4 regions of the Streptomyces sp. DSM 118878 genome follow, and region 2 is predicted to be linked to each of the others. Evidence: riboswitches for the same ligand, from Rfam matches in the RefSeq annotation. Region 2 holds a riboswitch; each other region holds the start of a gene.
The links. Region 2 has a riboswitch for cobalamin ahead of ACRAKF_RS02940 (energy-coupling factor ABC transporter permease). Riboswitches for the same ligand answer to the same signal wherever they lie in the genome.

Region 1 (4,133 bases), 5.9 Mb from region 2:
GCAGGCCGGGCAGGGCCGAGGTGCCGCCCCAGATCTGGCGGGCGCGCAGGATCGCCAGGACGAGGTTGACGCGGGCGGCGCCCGCCGGGGCGGTGCCGAGCACGTGCAGACCGTCGCGGATCTGCATGTCCTTGATCTCGCAGAGCCAGCCGTCGACGTGCAGCAGGAAGTCGTCGAAGCCGTCGTCGTCCGGGCGGTCCTCCAGACCCAGGTCGTGGTCGAGCTTCGCGGCCTGGATGAGGGTCCAGATCTGCGCGCGGATCGCGGGCAGCTTCGCCGGGTCCATGGAGCTGATCTGCGCGTACTCGTCGAGGAGCTGCTCCAGGCGCGCGATGTCGCCGTAGGAGTCGGCGCGGTCCATCGGCGGGACCAGGTGGTCGATGAGCGTGGCGTGCACGCGGCGCTTGGCCTGCGTGCCCTCGCCCGGGTCGTTGACCAGGAACGGGTAGACGAGCGGCAGGTCGCCGAGCGCGGCGTCGGGGCCGCAGGCCGCCGAGAGGCCCGCGTTCTTGCCCGGCAGCCACTCCAGGTTGCCGTGCTTGCCCAGGTGGACCATCGCGTCGGCACCGAAGCCGCCGTCCTCGGCGGACGCGGCGATCCAGCGGTACGCGGCCAGGTAGTGGTGCGAGGGCGGCAGGTCCGGGTCGTGGTAGATCGCGATCGGGTTCTGGCCGAAGCCGCGCGGCGGCTGGATGAGGATCAGCAGGTTCCCGCGGCGCAGGGCCGCGAGCACGATGTCACCCTCGGGGTCACCGCCGGCGTCCACGCGGGAGCGGTCGAGGAACATCTCGCCGGGCGGCGGCCCCCAGTGCTCCTCGACGGACTCCCGCAGCTCCTGCGGCAGCGTCGCGTACCAGCGCTTGTAGGCGGCGGCCGGGATGCGGACGGGGTTGGCGGCGAGCTGCTCCTCGGTGAGCCAGTCCTGGTCGTGGCCGCCCGCGTCGATCAGCGCGCGGATCAGCTCGTCGCCGTCGCCGGAGACCAGGCCCGGGATCTCCTCGGTGGGTCCGAAGTCGTAGCCCTCGTCGATGAGCCTGCGGAGCAGCGCGACGGCGGACGCGGGGGTGTCGAGGCCCACCGCGTTGCCGATGCGGGAGTGCTTGGTCGGGTACGCGGAGAGGACCAGGGCCAGGCGCTTGTCGGCGGCCGGGATGTGCCGCAGACGGGCGTGCCGCACGGCGATCCCGGCGACGCGGGCCGCGCGCTCGGCGTCGGCGACATAGGCGGGCAGGCCGTCCTCGTCGATCTCCTTGAACGAGAACGGCACGGTGATCAGCCGCCCGTCGAACTCCGGCACCGCGATCTGGCTGGCCGCGTCGAGCGGCGAGACGCCCTCGTCGTTCTCCTGCCAGGCCGAACGCGACCCGGTCAGGCAGAGCGCCTGGAGGATCGGCACGTCGAGGCCGGTCAGCGCGCCCGCGTCCCAGGACTCGTCGTCACCGCCGGCCGACGCCTCGGCGGGCTTGGTGCCGCCCGCCGCGAGGACCGTCGTCACGATGGCGTCCGCCGCGCGCAGCTCCTCGATCAGCTCCGGCTCCGGGGCGCGCAGCGAGGCCACGTACAGCGGCAGCGGGCGGGCGCCCGCGTCCTCGATCGCGCCGCACAGGGCGTCCACGAACGCGGTGTTGCCGCTCATGTGGTGGGCCCGGTAGTAGAGCACCGCCACGGTCGGGCCTTCGACGTCACGCGCGGCGCGCTCAAGCGGGCCCCAGGACGGCGCCGCCGCGGGCGGCTCGAAGCCGTGGCCGGTGAGCAGCACCGTGTCGGAGAGGAAGCGGGCGAGCTGCTCCAGGTTGGCGGGGCCGCCGTGCGCGAGGTAGGCGTGCGCCTCGGCGGCGATGCCGATCGGCACCGTGGAGGAGGCCATGAGCTGGGCGTCGGGCGCCTGCTCACCGGTGAGCACGACCACCGGCAGACCGCTGGCGGTGAGCTGGTCCAGGCCGTCCTGCCAGGCACGGACACCGCCGAGAAGGCGTACGACGACCAGGTCGGCGCCGTCGAGCAGGGAGGGCAGCTCGGCGAGGTCCAGGCGGGAGGGGTTGGCGAACCGGTAGTCGACCGGACCCCCCGCCGCGCGGGCGCTGAGCAGATCGGTGTCGGAGGTCGACAGCAGCAGAAGCATGCGGGCGCAGGCCTTCCTCGGGGTGTCCGCGCCCCGGGTGGTCGTATGGACGGCAGGAGTTCCTGGCTCACCCCACGTGGGTGGGGCTCACAGTGGCGGGACCGCGCCGGATTCACACCGGGCTTCCTCCTTCGGGCCCCTGTCGGGCCCACGCCGTCGCTGGCGTCGGCGGACCTGGCGGACCGCCGTCTGCATAGTAAGTCCTGCCCGCGCCGGAGCGGGCGGCAGGCTGCCCCGACGGCCCTCGTCGGGAGGCGACTGCCCGGAAGCGCGTGGGTATGCTCGCCGCCATGCCGCCCACCCGAGCGACCTCCACGAACAAGGGCGAATCCCTCATACGTGACCGGGGCGACGCCTGTCCCGGAGCCCTGCGCCCGCACCTCGCCGACGACGGTGCGCTGGTCCGACTCCGGCTGCCCGCAGGGCTCCTGACCGGCCGTCAGGCGCTGGTCCTGGCCGACGCGGCGGAGCGCCTCGCGGACGGCCGGCTCAGCGTCACCTCGCGCGGCAACGTCGAGCTGCGCGGCCTCGCCGAGGACTGCGGCTCCCCCCTGGCCGCGCTGCTCGCGGACGCCGGCCTGCTGCCCTCCGCGCGCCATGAACGCGTACGGAACATCGTGGCCTCCCCGCTCGCCGGAATCGACGGAAAAGGCCTCGCTGACGTGCAGTTGTGGGCCCGTGAGCTGGACGGGCTGCTCTGCGCGGAGGAGTGGACCACCGCGCTGTCCGGCCGCTTCCTGTTCGCCCTCGACGACGGGCGCGGAGACATGGCGGGGCTCGGCGGCGATGTGACCTTGATCGCAGAATCGGGCGGGACGGCGGTCGTGCGGGTCGGGGCCGTGGCGCTGCGGGTGGCCGCCGCGGACGCCCCGCGCGCCGCCCTCGCCGCGGCCGGGGCGTTCCTCGCCGCGGCGCGTGAGGCGGGGAACGGGGCCTGGCGGGTGCGGGAACTGCCTCGCGGCTGCGAGGCGGGGGTCGCCGAGGCGCTGCGGCGGGCGTCGATCCCGGCGGCGCCGACGACCGGGGAGCCGCTGGCCGCGGGGGAGCCGCTGACGCCGAGTGCGGGGGAGCCGGCGGTTGCGCCGCCGCCCGGGGTCATCGGCCGTGCGGTCGCCGTCAACGCCCCGCTCGGCCGGGTCACCGCCGCCCAGTGGCGGGCCCTCCTGCCGCTGCCCGCCGACGAACTGCGGGTCACCCCGTGGCGTGGCTTCGTCCTCCCCGGCTTCGCCGACGCGACGGCGGCCCACGCCCGCCTGGCCGCACTGGCCGACGCCGGGTTCATCACCGACCCCGCGTCACCCTGGCTCGGCGTCGGCGCCTGCACCGGACGCCCCGGCTGCGCCAAGTCCCTCGCCGACGTCCGCGCGGACGCCGTGCCGGGCCTCGGCGGCCTGCCCGTCCACTGGTCGGGCTGCGAGCGCCGCTGCGGACACCCGCGCGGTGACTGGATCGACGTACTCGCCACCGGTGAGGGGCGGTACGAGGTGACGGCGCGCACCGGCGGCACGGCGACCCCCGTGACCGGCACCACCCTCACAGAGGCGGTCACCACGGCACGTACGGCACAGGCACGTACGCGTACGACATCGGCAACCACAACAACGGCCACCACCACAACGGCCACGAAATGAGCGAGAGCACAGTGTTCGACTACGAGAAGGACGGCGCGGCGATCTACCGCGAGTCCTTTGCCACCATCCGCGCGGAGGCGGACCTCGCGGGTCTGCCCGCCGACGTCAGCCAGGTCGCGGTGCGGATGATCCACGCCTGCGGCATGGTCGACCTCGTCCGCGACCTCGCCTTCAGCCCTCGCGTGGTCGCCGACGCCCGCAAGGCGCTGCGCGACGGCGCCCCGATCCTGTGCGACGCGAACATGGTCGCGAGCGGCGTCACGCGCAAGCGGCTCCCGGCCGGCAACGAGGTGGTCTGCACCCTCACCGACCCGTCCGTGCCCGACCTCGCCGCCCGGCTCGGCACCACCCGCAGCGCCGCCGCCCTGGAACTCTGGCGC
Region 2 (4,133 bases):
GAGAAGGACCGCGACGGCGGCCACGAAGGGCCGGGAGACCTTCGCCTCGGGCACGAGCACCCGCAGCGTGCCGTCGTAGCCGCGCCCGGCGAGCCCTGCCTGGAGCCGTCCCGCCCGGTCGAAGGCGCGCACGAACGCGGTGGCGCCGAGCCCCGCGAGCGACCGCCAGGCGGCGGCTCTGGTGGTGTGGCCGAGCCGCGCCGCCTGCGCCTGGCGGACGCGCCCCATGGAGTCCATGAGCAGGAAGCTCATCCGGTACGTCACGAGGGCGACGTCCACCACGGGCGCCGGCACCCCCGCCCCGACCAGGCGGGGCAGCAGGTCCGACAGGGGCGTGGTGAAGGCGAACAGCAGCACCCCCAGCGAGGCCGCCGAGGTCCGCAGCAGCAGCCCCCCGGCGCGCGCGGGGCCGCCTTCGGCGAACGTGACGAACCCGTCGGGGCCGCCGATCTGGACGAGCAGGGTCAGGGCTCCGGTGACGCAGAAGCCGAGCGGCACGCGGTAGGCGCGCCACAGCTTGCGGGGCGGTACGCCCGCGGGGCCGAGCAGCACCACGAGCGCGGTGACGAGGACGAGGGCCGCGCCCGGCCAGGGCGGCAGCGAGACGGCGAGGGCGGTGAGCCCGAGGCCGAGCACGGCCTTGTCCACGGGGTGACGGCGGCGCCAGCGGCTGCTGTGCGCCGCCGCGTCGATGGGCAGCACCGCCGATCAGACCTGCCCGGCCCCGGTGCGGCTGTCCGCCGCGTCGCCGGACACCTCATCGGACAGCTCATCGGACGGCTCGTCGGGCACCTCGTCGGACGGCTCGGTGTGGCCGTCCCGCACCCGTTCGCGCTCCGCGCCCTGGCGGCGCCCCCTGCGCAGCCCGAAGTAGTACGCGAGGACGCCGGCGCCGAGCGCTGCCTGAAGGGCGAAGAGCGCCGACTCGACCTCGCCGGACGGCGGTTCGTACAGCGGGGAGAACCAGGGCTCGTAGTCGGGGTCGATCTCGGTGATCGCCGTCTCGGCCTGGGCGTCGGCGCCCGCGAACGGCTCCTCCTTGTGGTCGCCGAGTCCCAGCACGAGCGGCAGGACCGCGAGGGCGGCGACGATGACGAGCAGCAGGGTGTTGATCTTCGCGTTCCGGCTCATCAGGCGTTGGCCCCCGTCTCGGTCCTGGTGCTGTCCGTGGCGGTGGCCGCGGCCGTCCGCTTGCGCTGGAGCAGTACGCCGAGCCGCGTGAGCTCTCCCTTGCTCGACTGCACGAGGAGCCGCATCACGAGGACGGTGAGCAGTCCCTCGCTGACCGCCAGCGGGATCTGGGTGACGGCGAAGATGCCGCCGAACTTGCCGAGCGCCCCGAGGAACCCGCTGCCGGGGTCGGGGAACGCCAGGGCGAGCTGGACGCTGGTGACGCAGTACGTGGACAGGTCGGCGACGAAGGCGCCGCAGAAGACCGCCGCCATGAGCGGCACGTCGTACCGCTTCAGGAGCCGGTAGACGGCGTATCCGGCCCAGGGCCCGACGATCGCCATGGAGAAGACGTTGGCGCCGAGCGTGGTGAGCCCGCCGTGGGCGAGCAGCAGTGCCTGGAACAGCAGCGTGATCGTGCCGAGCACCGCCATGATCGGCGGGCGGAACAGGATCGCGCCGAGGCCGGTGCCCGTCGGGTGGGAGCAACTCCCGGTGACCGACGGGATCTTCAGGGCGGACAGGACGAAGGTGAAGGCTCCGGACGCACCCAGGAGCAGCGTGCTCTCGGGGTGCTCCTTGACCTCACGTGTAAGGGAGCGGACTCCGTGGACGACGAACGGCGCGGACGCTACGCCCCAGGCGATCGCGTGCGCCGGCGGGAGGAAACCCTCGGCGATATGCATGGCTCAGCAGACCCTCTCCAGCACCTCGTGGATGGACAACGTGCCTTGGCCGGTCTCCTGGCTGACGGGTAGTACCGCCCGAACTCCGCCTTCCCGGGCGCGTGTGCGCCCAGTGGCTGCCGCGAGGGCTGGAGCCGGACATCCCGATCACAGTGGCGAGGGCCGCACCGGCATCACACCGGATTTCCCGAGCACCAAGGCGTGGTGACAGTAGTGCGCGAGATGGAGGCATGACAACTCACCCCCAGGTCATCGCGGTGTCCGGTGGCGTGCTCCGGCGCGCGGAAAGCGCGGGGCGCCCCCTCGGAGGTGAAGGGGCGCCCCGCGCTGTCAGGTGCGTGGCCAGACCGTGGTCAGGCCGTGGTCAGGCCGTGGTCAGGCCATGCTCACGCCGTGGTCAGCGGGTGTCGGTCTCACCGCCCGTCACGGCGAGGACCTCGCCCACGGTGAAGCTGGAGTCCCCGTCGGAGGCCAGATAGACGTAGGCGGGCGCGAGCTCCTCCGGCTGGGCGGGACGGCCCAGCGGGGTCTCGCTGCCGACCTGGGAGAGGCCGTCCTCGGGCATGTGCGGGTCGGCCGTGTTGAGGACCGTCCACACGGGTCCGGGGGCGACGACGTTGGCGCGGACGCCCCGCTTGGCGAGGTGGGGCGCGATCGACTTGGTGAAGGTGATCAGGGCCGCCTTCGAAGCCGCGTAGTCGATCATGGTGGTGCTGCCCTTCAGGGCTTCCTCCGTGGCCGTGGCGATGATCGCGTCGCCCGCGTCCAGGTGCGGCAGGCTCGCCATGACCAGGTGGAAGTAGGCGTACACGTTCGTCTTGAACGTGCGGTCCCAGTCCTCGGCGTTGAGCTGTTCGAGCTCCAGCTTGCTGTTCAGGTAGGCGGCGTTGTTGACCAGGATGTTCAGCGTCCCGAACTCCGCCACGGTGCGTGCCACGGCGTCGCGGCAGAAGTCGGCGTCGCTCACGTCGCCGGGCAGCAGCAGACAGGTGCGCCCGGCCTTCTCGACGAGCCGCTTGGTCTCTTCGGCGTCCTGCTGCTCCTCGGGCAGGTGGACGATGGCGACGTCGGCCCCTTCGCGCGCGTAGAGCCAGGAGATGGCCCGGCCGATCCCGGAGTCGCCGCCGGTGATCAGCGCGACCTTGTCGAGCAGTTTGTCGGCGGCCTTGTACCGCGGTGCCTCGTAGCGGGGCCGCGGGGACATGTCGGCCTCGACGCCGGGCGGCGGGCCGTGCTTGTCCCCCGGGAACGGAGGCGTCGGCTCGGACGTGACCTGCGGCGTGTCGTGGCCGCTCGTGCGGGCGTCGTGCTGGCCCTCTTGCATGGGGAGGCCTCCTGCGGGAGTCGGGGCATGGATGGTCGGTCACCGCGTGCCGCCCGGGATCGGTGACCCGGGTCGGGTGCCCGTGCCCCCCGGGGGACAAACGGTGCGAACGGCGCCCGGAGGGCCCCGAGCCACCGAGCCACCACGGGGCCGGGCCACCACGGGAACGCGGGACCGCGGGCCGGAGGTCAGCACGTGTCCTTCAGCACGTCGCAGGTGTGCTGGACCTCCTCCATCAGGCGGTTCGCCTCGACGACGAGGACTCCGTACGGGCGGGCCGGGTCGGCCAGCGGCAGGCCTGAGCGGGCCGCCTGCTCGGTCACCGCGCGGGCGCAGTCCTGGGCGTCGTCGGACAGTTCGCCCAGGTGCCGAGCCTGCTCGGCGAGGGAGGTCTCGCCGAGTACGGCGAGCACGTCGGTGATCTTCGAGATGCTTTCGAGGAAGTCGGCGTAGCTGCCGAAGAACGCGCCGTCGTCGAGCCTGCCCTCCTCCTGCTCGGTCCACTGGTCGAGGCTGCGGGTCAGCGACGAGACCTGGTACAGGGCACGCACCAGGGCTTCGAGGACCGCCCCGTAGCCCTCGAACGAGACATGGTCGCCCCGCTTCCTGCGCAACAGCAGCCGGGGGTTGTAGTAGAGGCTCTCCTCCGCCGTGCGGAAACCGTCCCGCGCCTGCGTGATCATGCCGCCGGTCTGCTCCGCCCTGCTGCGCCACTGGGCGCAGTGGTCGGCGTCGATCTCGTTCTCGCGCAGTACGGGATACATGTCGCTCACCAGGTCGCCGAGGGCGGCGGAGAGCGTGCGCAGGCCGGACTCCGCACTGCTGTACCGCATCGGCGGGGCGACCGTGAGGTTGACGATGACACCGATGCCGCAGCCGATCAGGACGAGGAGGACGATCTGCCCCAGCTGGGTGATCTTCTGGCTGTCGGAGGAGGCGAGGGCGTAGACGGA
Region 3 (4,133 bases), 5.1 Mb from region 2:
ACGCGGTCGAGGAAGGTGACGGCGGTACGGACGGTCTCGTCGAGCCGCTGCCAGTCGATGTCACCGGCGGCCGTGTCCACGAACGCGCCGAGGTTGACCGAGCCGAGGTTGCAGACCGCCGTCTCGCCGTCGTCCGTGACCTCCAGGATCTCCGTGCAGAGGTTGGAGGAGTGCACGGTGTGGCCGGGCTCCGCCGTCTGGTTGGCGGTGCGGTTGGCGGCGTCCTTGAACGTCATCCAGCCGTTGCCGGTCTGCGCGAGGGTGCGCATCATGCGGCCGTACAGCTCCCGGGCCGGGAGGGTCTTCTTCGCGAGCCCGGCGGCCTCCGCCCCGCGGTAGGCGGCGTCGAACTCCTCGCCCCACAGATCCACGAGGTCGGGCACGTCGGCGGGGGAGAACAGCGACCAGTCCTGGTCGGCGGCGACCCGGCGCATGAACTCGTCCGGGATCCAGTGCGCGAGGTTGAGGTTGTGCGTGCGGCGCGCGTCCTCACCGGTGTTGTCCCGCAGTTCGAGGAACTCCTCGATGTCGGAGTGCCAGGTCTCCAGGTAGACCGCGGCGGCGCCCTTGCGCCGGCCGCCCTGGTTCACGGCGGCGACCGAGGCGTCGAGGGTCTTCAGGAACGGCACGATGCCGTTGGAGTGGCCGTTCGTGCCGCGGATCAGCGAACCGCGGGAACGGATGCGGGAGTACGAGAGTCCGATGCCGCCCGCGTGCTTGGAGAGGCGCGCGACCTGGTGGTAGCGGTCGTAGATCGAGTCCAGCTCGTCCAGCGGGGAGTCGAGGAGGTAGCAGGAGGACATCTGCGGGTGGCGGGTGCCGGAGTTGAAGAGCGTCGGCGACGAGGGCAGGTAGTCCAGGCGGCTCATCAGGCCGTACAGCGCGGCGACCTCGTCCACCGCGCGGGCACCCTCGTCCTCCGCGAGGCCGCTCGCGACGCGCAGCATGAAGTGCTGCGGGGTCTCGATGACCTGGCGGGTGAGGGGGTGGCGCAGCAGATAGCGGCCGTGCAGGGTGCGCAGGCCGAAGTAGCCGAAGCGGAAGTCGGCGCCGTCCGCGAGAGCCGCGTCCACCAGCGCGTCGAGCCGGGCCGCGTGCTCCGTCACGAACGACGCCGTGCGGTCGGCGATCAGACCCTCGCGGTGGCCCACCGCGATGGAGTCGGTGAAGGAGCGCACGCCCTGCGTCGCCGCTTCCTCGCGGATGCCGATCGAGAGCAGCCTGGCCGCGAGCTTCGAGTACTCCGGGTCCTCGGAGATGAGCCCCGCGGCGGCCTCGGTGGCGAGCTCCCGCAGCTCCGCCTCGTCGGCACGGGCCGAGCGGCCCCGCAGCGCGGCGGCGGCGACCCGGCCGGGGTCGGCGTCGGGCAGGTCGGCGGTGAGGTCGGTCAGGGTGCGCAGCAGCGCGGTTCCCGGGCCGTCGGTTCCTTCGCCGCCCTCGGCGGTCGGCGGCTTCGTCGCTGACGCTGGTTCGGCAGGCGCGATGGTCACGTGGGGCACTCCCTCGCTCGGCTCTGGGCCAGGGGAGGGGAAGGCGCACGGGCAGCACGCGCGCAGGGCGGTGCACCACGTCCACCGGCCCACTCCGCGAGGCCCGGACGGTCGGCACCCGGGCCGGACGGCACGGGTGCGCTGCCGACAGGTCTTCGGACTCCGCGTACGCCAAATGCGTACACGTACACCGTTGCGGGACAGTTCCGGACTTGCACCGGATTCCCCTGCGGCGACAGCGAGCATGAGCATACATCTTGTGCTGGCTCGCCGAAGCGGGCCCACATCTTGTGTCGGTACGCGGAGATGACGCAGGGCCGCCGGTTGCCCGGCGGCCCTGCGTCATCTCCGGAGAGGGCCCCCGGGGGCCCGTGCGAGGGGTGCGGTCAGTGGGCGGCGCCCGCGGTGGCCGGGGGCAGTTCCGTGGCGACGCCGGGGTCTCCCGCGTCCGCGGTGTAGTCCTCGGGCGAGGTCTCGTCGATGCCGTCGGGGGCCTTCATGGCCCTCAGGACGAAGGTGAGGACCACCGTCACGACGACGTTCAGGACGAACGCGGTGAGGCCGATGTAGCCGATCTCGCCGATGCCGGGGATCTCGTCGGAGGAGCCGCCGAAGTGCTTCTGCGAGGGAGAGGCGACGCCGTACGCGGCCAGGGTGCCGTAGAGCATGCCGACCGCCCATCCGGCCAGCAGCGCCCAGCGGTGGAACCAGCGCGTGAACAGGCCGCCGACCAGCGCGGGCATGGTCTGGAGGATCCAGATGCCGCCGAGGAGCTGGAAGTTGATCGCGACGGTCTTGTCCATGGTGAGGACGAAGGCCAGCGCGCCGACCTTCACCAGGAGCGAGACCAGCTTGGAGACCTTGGTCTCCTGCGCGGGCGTCGCGTCCGGCCTGATGAAGTCCTTGTAGATGTTGCGGGTGAAAAGGTTCGCGGCGGCGATCGACATGATGGCGGCGGGGACGAGCGCGCCGATGCCGATCGCGGCGAAGGCGACGCCCGTGAACCAGTCGGGGAACATGTTCTCGAAGAGCTGCGGGATCGCGAGCTGCCCGTTCTCCACCTTGACCCCGGCCGCGATCGCCATGAAGCCGAGCAGCGCGAGCAGGCCGAGCATCAGCGAGTACAGCGGCAGGATCGTGGTGTTGCGGCGGATCACGTCGCGGCTCTTGGAGGAGAGCGTCGCCGTGATCGAGTGCGGGTACATGAAGAGCGCGAGCGCGGAGCCGAGGGCCAGTGTCGCGTACGTCCACTGCCCGGTCTGCGCCGGCGCCAGGCCCGCGACGGGTTTGCCCGCGGCGTCGTTGGCGGCGGAGAACTTGGCGTCGGCCGCCCGGAAGATCTCGTCGAACCCGCCCAGCTTGATCGGGATGTAGATGATCGCCACGGCGATGACGAGGTAGATCAGGCCGTCCTTCACGAACGCGATCAGGGCGGGGGCGCGCAGACCCGAGGAGTACGTGTACGCCGCGAGCACCGCGAAGGCGATGAGGAGCGGCAGGTCCTTGATGAACCAGTTGGTGTCGGGGCCGCCGCCGACGCCCATGACGTCCAGCACGGCCTGGATGCCCACGAGTTGGAGCGCGATGTACGGCATCGTGGCGAGGATGCCGGTGACCGCGACCGCCAGGGAGAGCCCCTTGGAGCCGAAGCGTCCGCGCACGAAGTCCGAGGTCGTCACATAGCCGTGCTTGTGCGAGACCGACCAGAGCCGCGGCAGGAAGGTGAAGATCAGCGGGTAGACGAGGATCGTGTACGGCACCGCGAAGAAGCCGGCCGCGCCCGCCGCGTAGATCGCCGCGGGCACGGCGACGAAGGTGTACGCGGTGTAGAGGTCGCCGCCGAGCAGGAACCAGGTGACCCAGGTGCCGAACGAGCGGCCGCCGAGGCCCCATTCGTCCAGGCTCTCGGTCTCGGCCCTGCGCCAGCGCGCGGCGAGGAAGCCCATCACCGTGACGGCGATGAAGAAGAAGATGAAGACGGCGAGCGCGATGCCGTTGACACCGCCGGCGCCTGCTGCGAGGACGTTCATCGGCCCGCACCCCCCTGGACCTGCTCGGTCTTGCGGGCGCGCTGGTCACGCTGCCACAGTTTGTAGGCGATCATCGTGAGCGCCGTGGAGATGACCACCCACAGCATCTGGTACCAGTAGAAGAACGGGATGCCGATGAAGGTCGGGTCGATCTTGGCGTACGAGCTGACCCAGAGCATCGCCACGAACGGCGCGACAAGGCAGACCGCGATGACCACGCGGACCGGCGTGACCACCGGTCTGTTCACTTCAGGCGCATCTGACATATCGCGGCTCCCGTTCACTCACTTATCCCATGCTTAACGTGCGGGAAATCTAAGCGAGAGTCTCGCGCTATGGAACCCCTGTCCGAATAACGGACGGGACTCGCCCTTGCGGCGTGCGGGGCTCAGCAGCAGCGGAAGCCCTGCCGGGGGTCCGACTCCTGTGTCTGTGTCCGCATCCGCTCGAAGGCCCGGCGGTCGGGCACGGCCGCGGCCGGATGCTCCTTGCGTACGTGCGCCACGTACCGCTCGTACGCCGTCTCGTCGGTGAGTTCGCGGACGTACCAGCGCATCCAGCGCAGTCCGCGCAGCAGCAGTGCGGTCATGGGTGGGCCGCCGGCTCCTGCCGC
Region 4 (4,133 bases), 2.1 Mb from region 2:
CCGATGGGGCACCGCCGGTCTCCCCCGACGTCACCACCGCCCGTACCCCGTACACGTCCGCGATCAGCTTCTCCGTGATCACCTCGGCCGGAGTGCCCGTCGCGTACGCCCTGCCGTCCTTCAGGATCAGCAGGTGGTCGCAGAACATCGCCGCCAGGTTGAGGTCGTGCAGGGCGATCACGCTGGTGACGGGGAGTTCGGCGACCAGCGTGAGCAGGTCCAGTTGGTGCTGGATGTCCAGGTGGTTCGTCGGCTCATCCAGGAGGAGTTCGCGGGGTTCCTGGGCCAGGGCCCGTGCAATCTGGACGCGCTGGCGTTCGCCGCCGGAGAGCGTGTGCCAGGACTGGGTCGCCCGGTCCGCGAGGCCGGTGCGGGTCAGGGCCTCCGTCACCGCCCGTTCGTCCTCGGGTGACGGGGCCGACCATGCGCGGCGGTGCGGGATGCGGCCCAGGCGGACCACATCCCGTACGGTCAACTCGACCTGGGTCGTGGCGTGTTGCTCCACCACCGCTATGCGTTGCGCCACCGTGCGGCGCGGGGTGTCCGGCAGGGGCCGGCCGTCCAGAGTGACGATCCCGGAGGCCGGGGCAAGGACTCCGGCGAGGACGCGCAGCAGCGTCGACTTGCCCGAGCCGTTCGGGCCGAGGAGGCCGACCGTGGCGCCGGGCGGCGGGGCCAGGCTGACGCCGTCGACGACCAGGCGGCCGCCCGCCTCGCGGGCCACGCGTTCGGCACGCAGGCCCTCCCCGGTCACAGCGGACGTCACGACACCCTCCGCGTCCGGTAGAGCACCGCCACGAACGCCGGTACTCCGATGAGTGACGTCACCACGCCCACCGGTACCTCCTGGGGATCGAGGGCCGTACGGGCCAGAGTGTCCACCCAGACCAGGAAGACCGCCCCGGCGAGCGCCGTGACGGGGAGCAGCCGGGCGTGGCCCGAGCCGACGAGCGCGCGGGCGGCGTGCGGCAGGACCAGGCCGACGAAGCCGATGGCGCCCGCCGAGCTGACGAGGGCCGCGGTCAGCAGCGCCGTCACGCAGAGGAGGACGAGGCGGGTGCGGGCCACCCGTACGCCCAGGGTCGCCGCCGCCTCCTGGCCGAACGCGAAGGCGTCGAGCGTACGGGCGTGGCCCAGGCAGATCAGCAGACCGAGGGCCAGCACCGCCGCGCACATCCACACGTCCGTCCAGCCGGCCCCGCTGAGCGAGCCGAGGAGCCAGAACAGCACGCCACGGGTGGTCTCGGCGTCGCCCGCGGTGAGGATGAGGAACGACGTCAGCGCGGAGAAGAGCTGCATGGCGGCCACGCCGGACAGTACGACCCGGTCCGTGGAACCGCCGAGGGTGTGGCTCAGGAGCAGCACCAGGGCGAACGAGCACAGCGCCCCGGCGAAGGCGCCCGTCGAAATCGACAGCGCTCCCCCGCCGACGCCGAGGACCACCACCGCGACCGCGCCCGTGGACGCGCCCGAGGACACCCCGAGGACGAACGGGTCGGCGAGCGGGTTGCGGAGCAGGGACTGCATGACCGCTCCGCAGACCGCGAGGCCCGCGCCGCAGACCGCGGCGAGCAGGGTGCGCGGCATCCGCAGGTTCCAGACGATGCCGTCCCTGATCGGGGTGAGCCGCGTCTCTCCCCAGCCGAGGTGCGCGGCCACCGCCGACCACACGTCGGCCACGGAGATGTCGGCGGGGCCGATGGTGACGGCCACCGCCACGGAGAGCACGAGTACGGCGACTCCGGCCGGCCACAGCAGGCTGCGGCACAGCGGATTCCGGCGCAGCAGGCCCCGGCGCGGCAGGTCCTGCGTCACGGGGGCGGCGGACGTCACTTGACGAGCCCGAACTTCCGCAGCCCGGCGGCCACTTGTTCGACGCCGTCGACGGTACGGATCGTGGGGTTCATCGCCTGGCCGCTCAGCAGCACGTACCGCTTCTTCTTGACGGCGGTCAGGTTCTTGGTCGCCGGGTTGGACTCAAGGAACCTGATCTTCGCCGCGGCGGACTCCGCCGACTGCGACTTGCGGGTCAGGTCGCCGATGACGAGGACGTCGGGGTCGCGGTCGGCGACGGTCTCCCAGTTGATCTGGGGCCATTCCTCGTGGGTGTCGTCGAAGACGTTCTCGGCGCCGAGCTCGCGCGTGATGATCCCGGGTGCGCCGCAGCAGCCCGCCATGTACGGGGCGTCGGAGTTGGCGAACCAGTAGAGGAGGGAGGTGTCGGAGGCGTCGATGTCCTCGGTGGCCCTGGCCACGCGGCCCTTCAGCTCCGCCACCAGTTTCTCGCCGCGCTTCTCGACGCCGAAGACCTTCGCCAGGTCCCGTACCTCGCCGTAGACGGTGTCCATGGTGAGGGTCTTCACGCGCTTGCCGTCGCCGCCGCCGTCGTTGTCCTTGCCCGCGCAGTCGCTGGGCGAGACGTAGACGGGGACGCCGAGGTCGGTGAACTTGGCGCGGTCGGCGACGCCGCCCTTGCCGACGGTGTAGAGGAAGGAGGCGCTGACGAAGTCGGGTTCCTTGGAGAGGACCTTCTCCAAGGCGGGGTAGCGGTCGGCGAGCCGCTCCACCCCCGCGTTGTCCTTCTCCAGGTTCTTCAGGACCGGGTCGGTCCAGGTGCCGGTGCCCGCCATGCGGTCGGCGAGGCCGAGGGAGAGCAGGATCTCCGTGGAGCCCTGGTCGAGCGAGACGGCTCGCTGGGGCGGGGCCTTGACCTCGGTCTTCTCGCCGCAGGAGGCGACCGTCACGGGGTAGCCGTCCCGCGCGGCCCCTGCCGTCCCGCCCTCGCCGGCGGAACCGCCGCCGCAGGCGGTCAGCGTCGCGAGCACTCCCGCGCAGCACAGGGTCAACAGGGTCGACTGAAGTATTCGGGCTTTCGAGGACACGTGATCCCTTGAGTCTCACGGCTCATACGCGGAGCCTGGCCTGCGTCACGGCCTCTGCCGCCCGGTGTGCGGGCAGAGGCGCCAGCAGGTCTTCGGACTCGGGATCGACCGGGCGGAACGCCTTCCCGGGCGTCCGTGGACGCCCAGTGGCCGTGTGCTCCGCCCGTCCCCCTCACCGCTGCGCGTCAGTTCCGGATTCGCACCGGATTCCCTGGCCCAAGTGTGGGTTTGACTGGCTTGCGCAAGTTATCACGCGGGCTCAGAGGGTCTGGCCGGGCCTCGGCTCCCCGCGGTAGGTGCCGAAGAACCAGCGGTTGCCCTCGGGATCGGCGATGCCGAACTCACGACTGCCGTACGGTTTGTCCCCGATCTCCGCGGTGATCTTCACGCCGGCCTCGGTCAGGCGGGCGTACAGGGCGTCCACCTGGTCGGTGACGACGTAGGCGCCGGAGGTACCGGGCTTGCCGCACGTGCCGTCGGCCGCGGCCGGGTCGTACGAGCCGAGCATGATCCCGCCGCCCTCCGGCCAGTCGAGCTGGGCGTGGGCGACGCGGTCGCCGTCCTCGTACACGGCGGTGCGCAGGAAGCCGACGGTGCCGACGAGGAAGTCGATCAGCGCGTGGGCGTCCTCGGCCTGGAAGGTGGGCCAGATGGTGGGGGCGGGTGGGGGGTTCTGGGTGGGGTTCTGTGTGGTGTCCATGCCTTTTACTCTCCGTCCGGGCTGTGTGCCCCGGCTTGGATATTCCGGCACTCTTCGGCCAGCCAGCCGGTGGGGCTGGCTCCCGTGTACTGCCGGAAGTCCCGTACGAGGTGGGAGTGGTCGTAGTAGCCGCAGTCGGCCGCGATCCGGGCCAGGTCCTGCGGGGTGCCCGTCCCGGCGGCGCGGACCACGGCGGTCTTGGCGTGCTGGAATCGCATCAGGCGCGCCACCTGCTTCGGGGCGAGGCCCGTCTCGGCGCGGAAGAGCGAGGTCAGGCGGCGTTCGCTGAGCGCCACGTGCCGGGACAGGCCGCCGAGGGTGCCCGCGCCGCGGTGCCTTGCCAGCCAGGCCCAGGCCTCGGCTACCTCCGGGCGTACGGAACCGGCCGCCCGGTCGTCGGCGGCGCGGCGGCGCAGGTAGGCGGAGAGGGCGGCGAAGCGGTCCTCCCAGTCGTCGAGCTCGCAGAGTCGCTCACGGAGCTCGGCGGCGCGCTCGCCGAACACGTCCGTGCCGTGGACGACGAGCTCACCGGTCAGCGCGGCCGCGGGCAG

Region 1: another riboswitch for cobalamin. It lies ahead of cobN (cobaltochelatase subunit CobN); the one in region 2 lies ahead of ACRAKF_RS02940 (energy-coupling factor ABC transporter permease).
Region 3: another riboswitch for cobalamin. It lies ahead of ACRAKF_RS25750 (ribonucleoside-diphosphate reductase subunit alpha); the one in region 2 lies ahead of ACRAKF_RS02940 (energy-coupling factor ABC transporter permease).
Region 4: another riboswitch for cobalamin. It lies ahead of ACRAKF_RS12095 (ABC transporter substrate-binding protein); the one in region 2 lies ahead of ACRAKF_RS02940 (energy-coupling factor ABC transporter permease).

The regions. Positions count from the first base shown of each region.
Region 1 is NZ_CP193622.1:6,630,202-6,634,334, forward strand. It holds gene cobN (cobaltochelatase subunit CobN) at 1-2,122, opposite strand, end outside; cobalamin riboswitch at 2,166-2,286, opposite strand; gene cobG (precorrin-3B synthase) at 2,401-3,753, shown strand; gene ACRAKF_RS29405 (precorrin-8X methylmutase) at 3,765-4,133, shown strand, end outside.
Region 2 is NZ_CP193622.1:688,783-692,915, forward strand. It holds gene cbiQ (cobalt ECF transporter T component CbiQ) at 1-702, opposite strand, end outside; gene ACRAKF_RS02935 (energy-coupling factor ABC transporter substrate-binding protein) at 709-1,131, opposite strand; gene ACRAKF_RS02940 (energy-coupling factor ABC transporter permease) at 1,131-1,856, opposite strand; cobalamin riboswitch at 1,887-2,070, opposite strand; gene ACRAKF_RS02945 (SDR family oxidoreductase) at 2,254-3,180, opposite strand; gene ACRAKF_RS02950 (FUSC family protein) at 3,369-4,133, opposite strand, start outside.
Region 3 is NZ_CP193622.1:5,762,261-5,766,393, forward strand. It holds gene ACRAKF_RS25750 (ribonucleoside-diphosphate reductase subunit alpha) at 1-1,490, opposite strand, end outside; cobalamin riboswitch at 1,620-1,742, opposite strand; gene mctP (monocarboxylate uptake permease MctP) at 1,877-3,520, opposite strand; gene ACRAKF_RS25760 (DUF3311 domain-containing protein) at 3,517-3,786, opposite strand; gene ACRAKF_RS25765 (CstA-like transporter-associated (seleno)protein) at 3,909-4,109, opposite strand; gene ACRAKF_RS25770 (carbon starvation CstA family protein) at 4,106-4,133, opposite strand, start outside.
Region 4 is NZ_CP193622.1:2,764,187-2,768,319, forward strand. It holds gene ACRAKF_RS12085 (ABC transporter ATP-binding protein) at 1-766, opposite strand, end outside; gene ACRAKF_RS12090 (FecCD family ABC transporter permease) at 763-1,788, opposite strand; gene ACRAKF_RS12095 (ABC transporter substrate-binding protein) at 1,830-2,882, opposite strand; cobalamin riboswitch at 2,949-3,134, opposite strand; gene ACRAKF_RS12100 (VOC family protein) at 3,142-3,582, opposite strand; gene ACRAKF_RS12105 (helix-turn-helix domain-containing protein) at 3,588-4,133, opposite strand, start outside.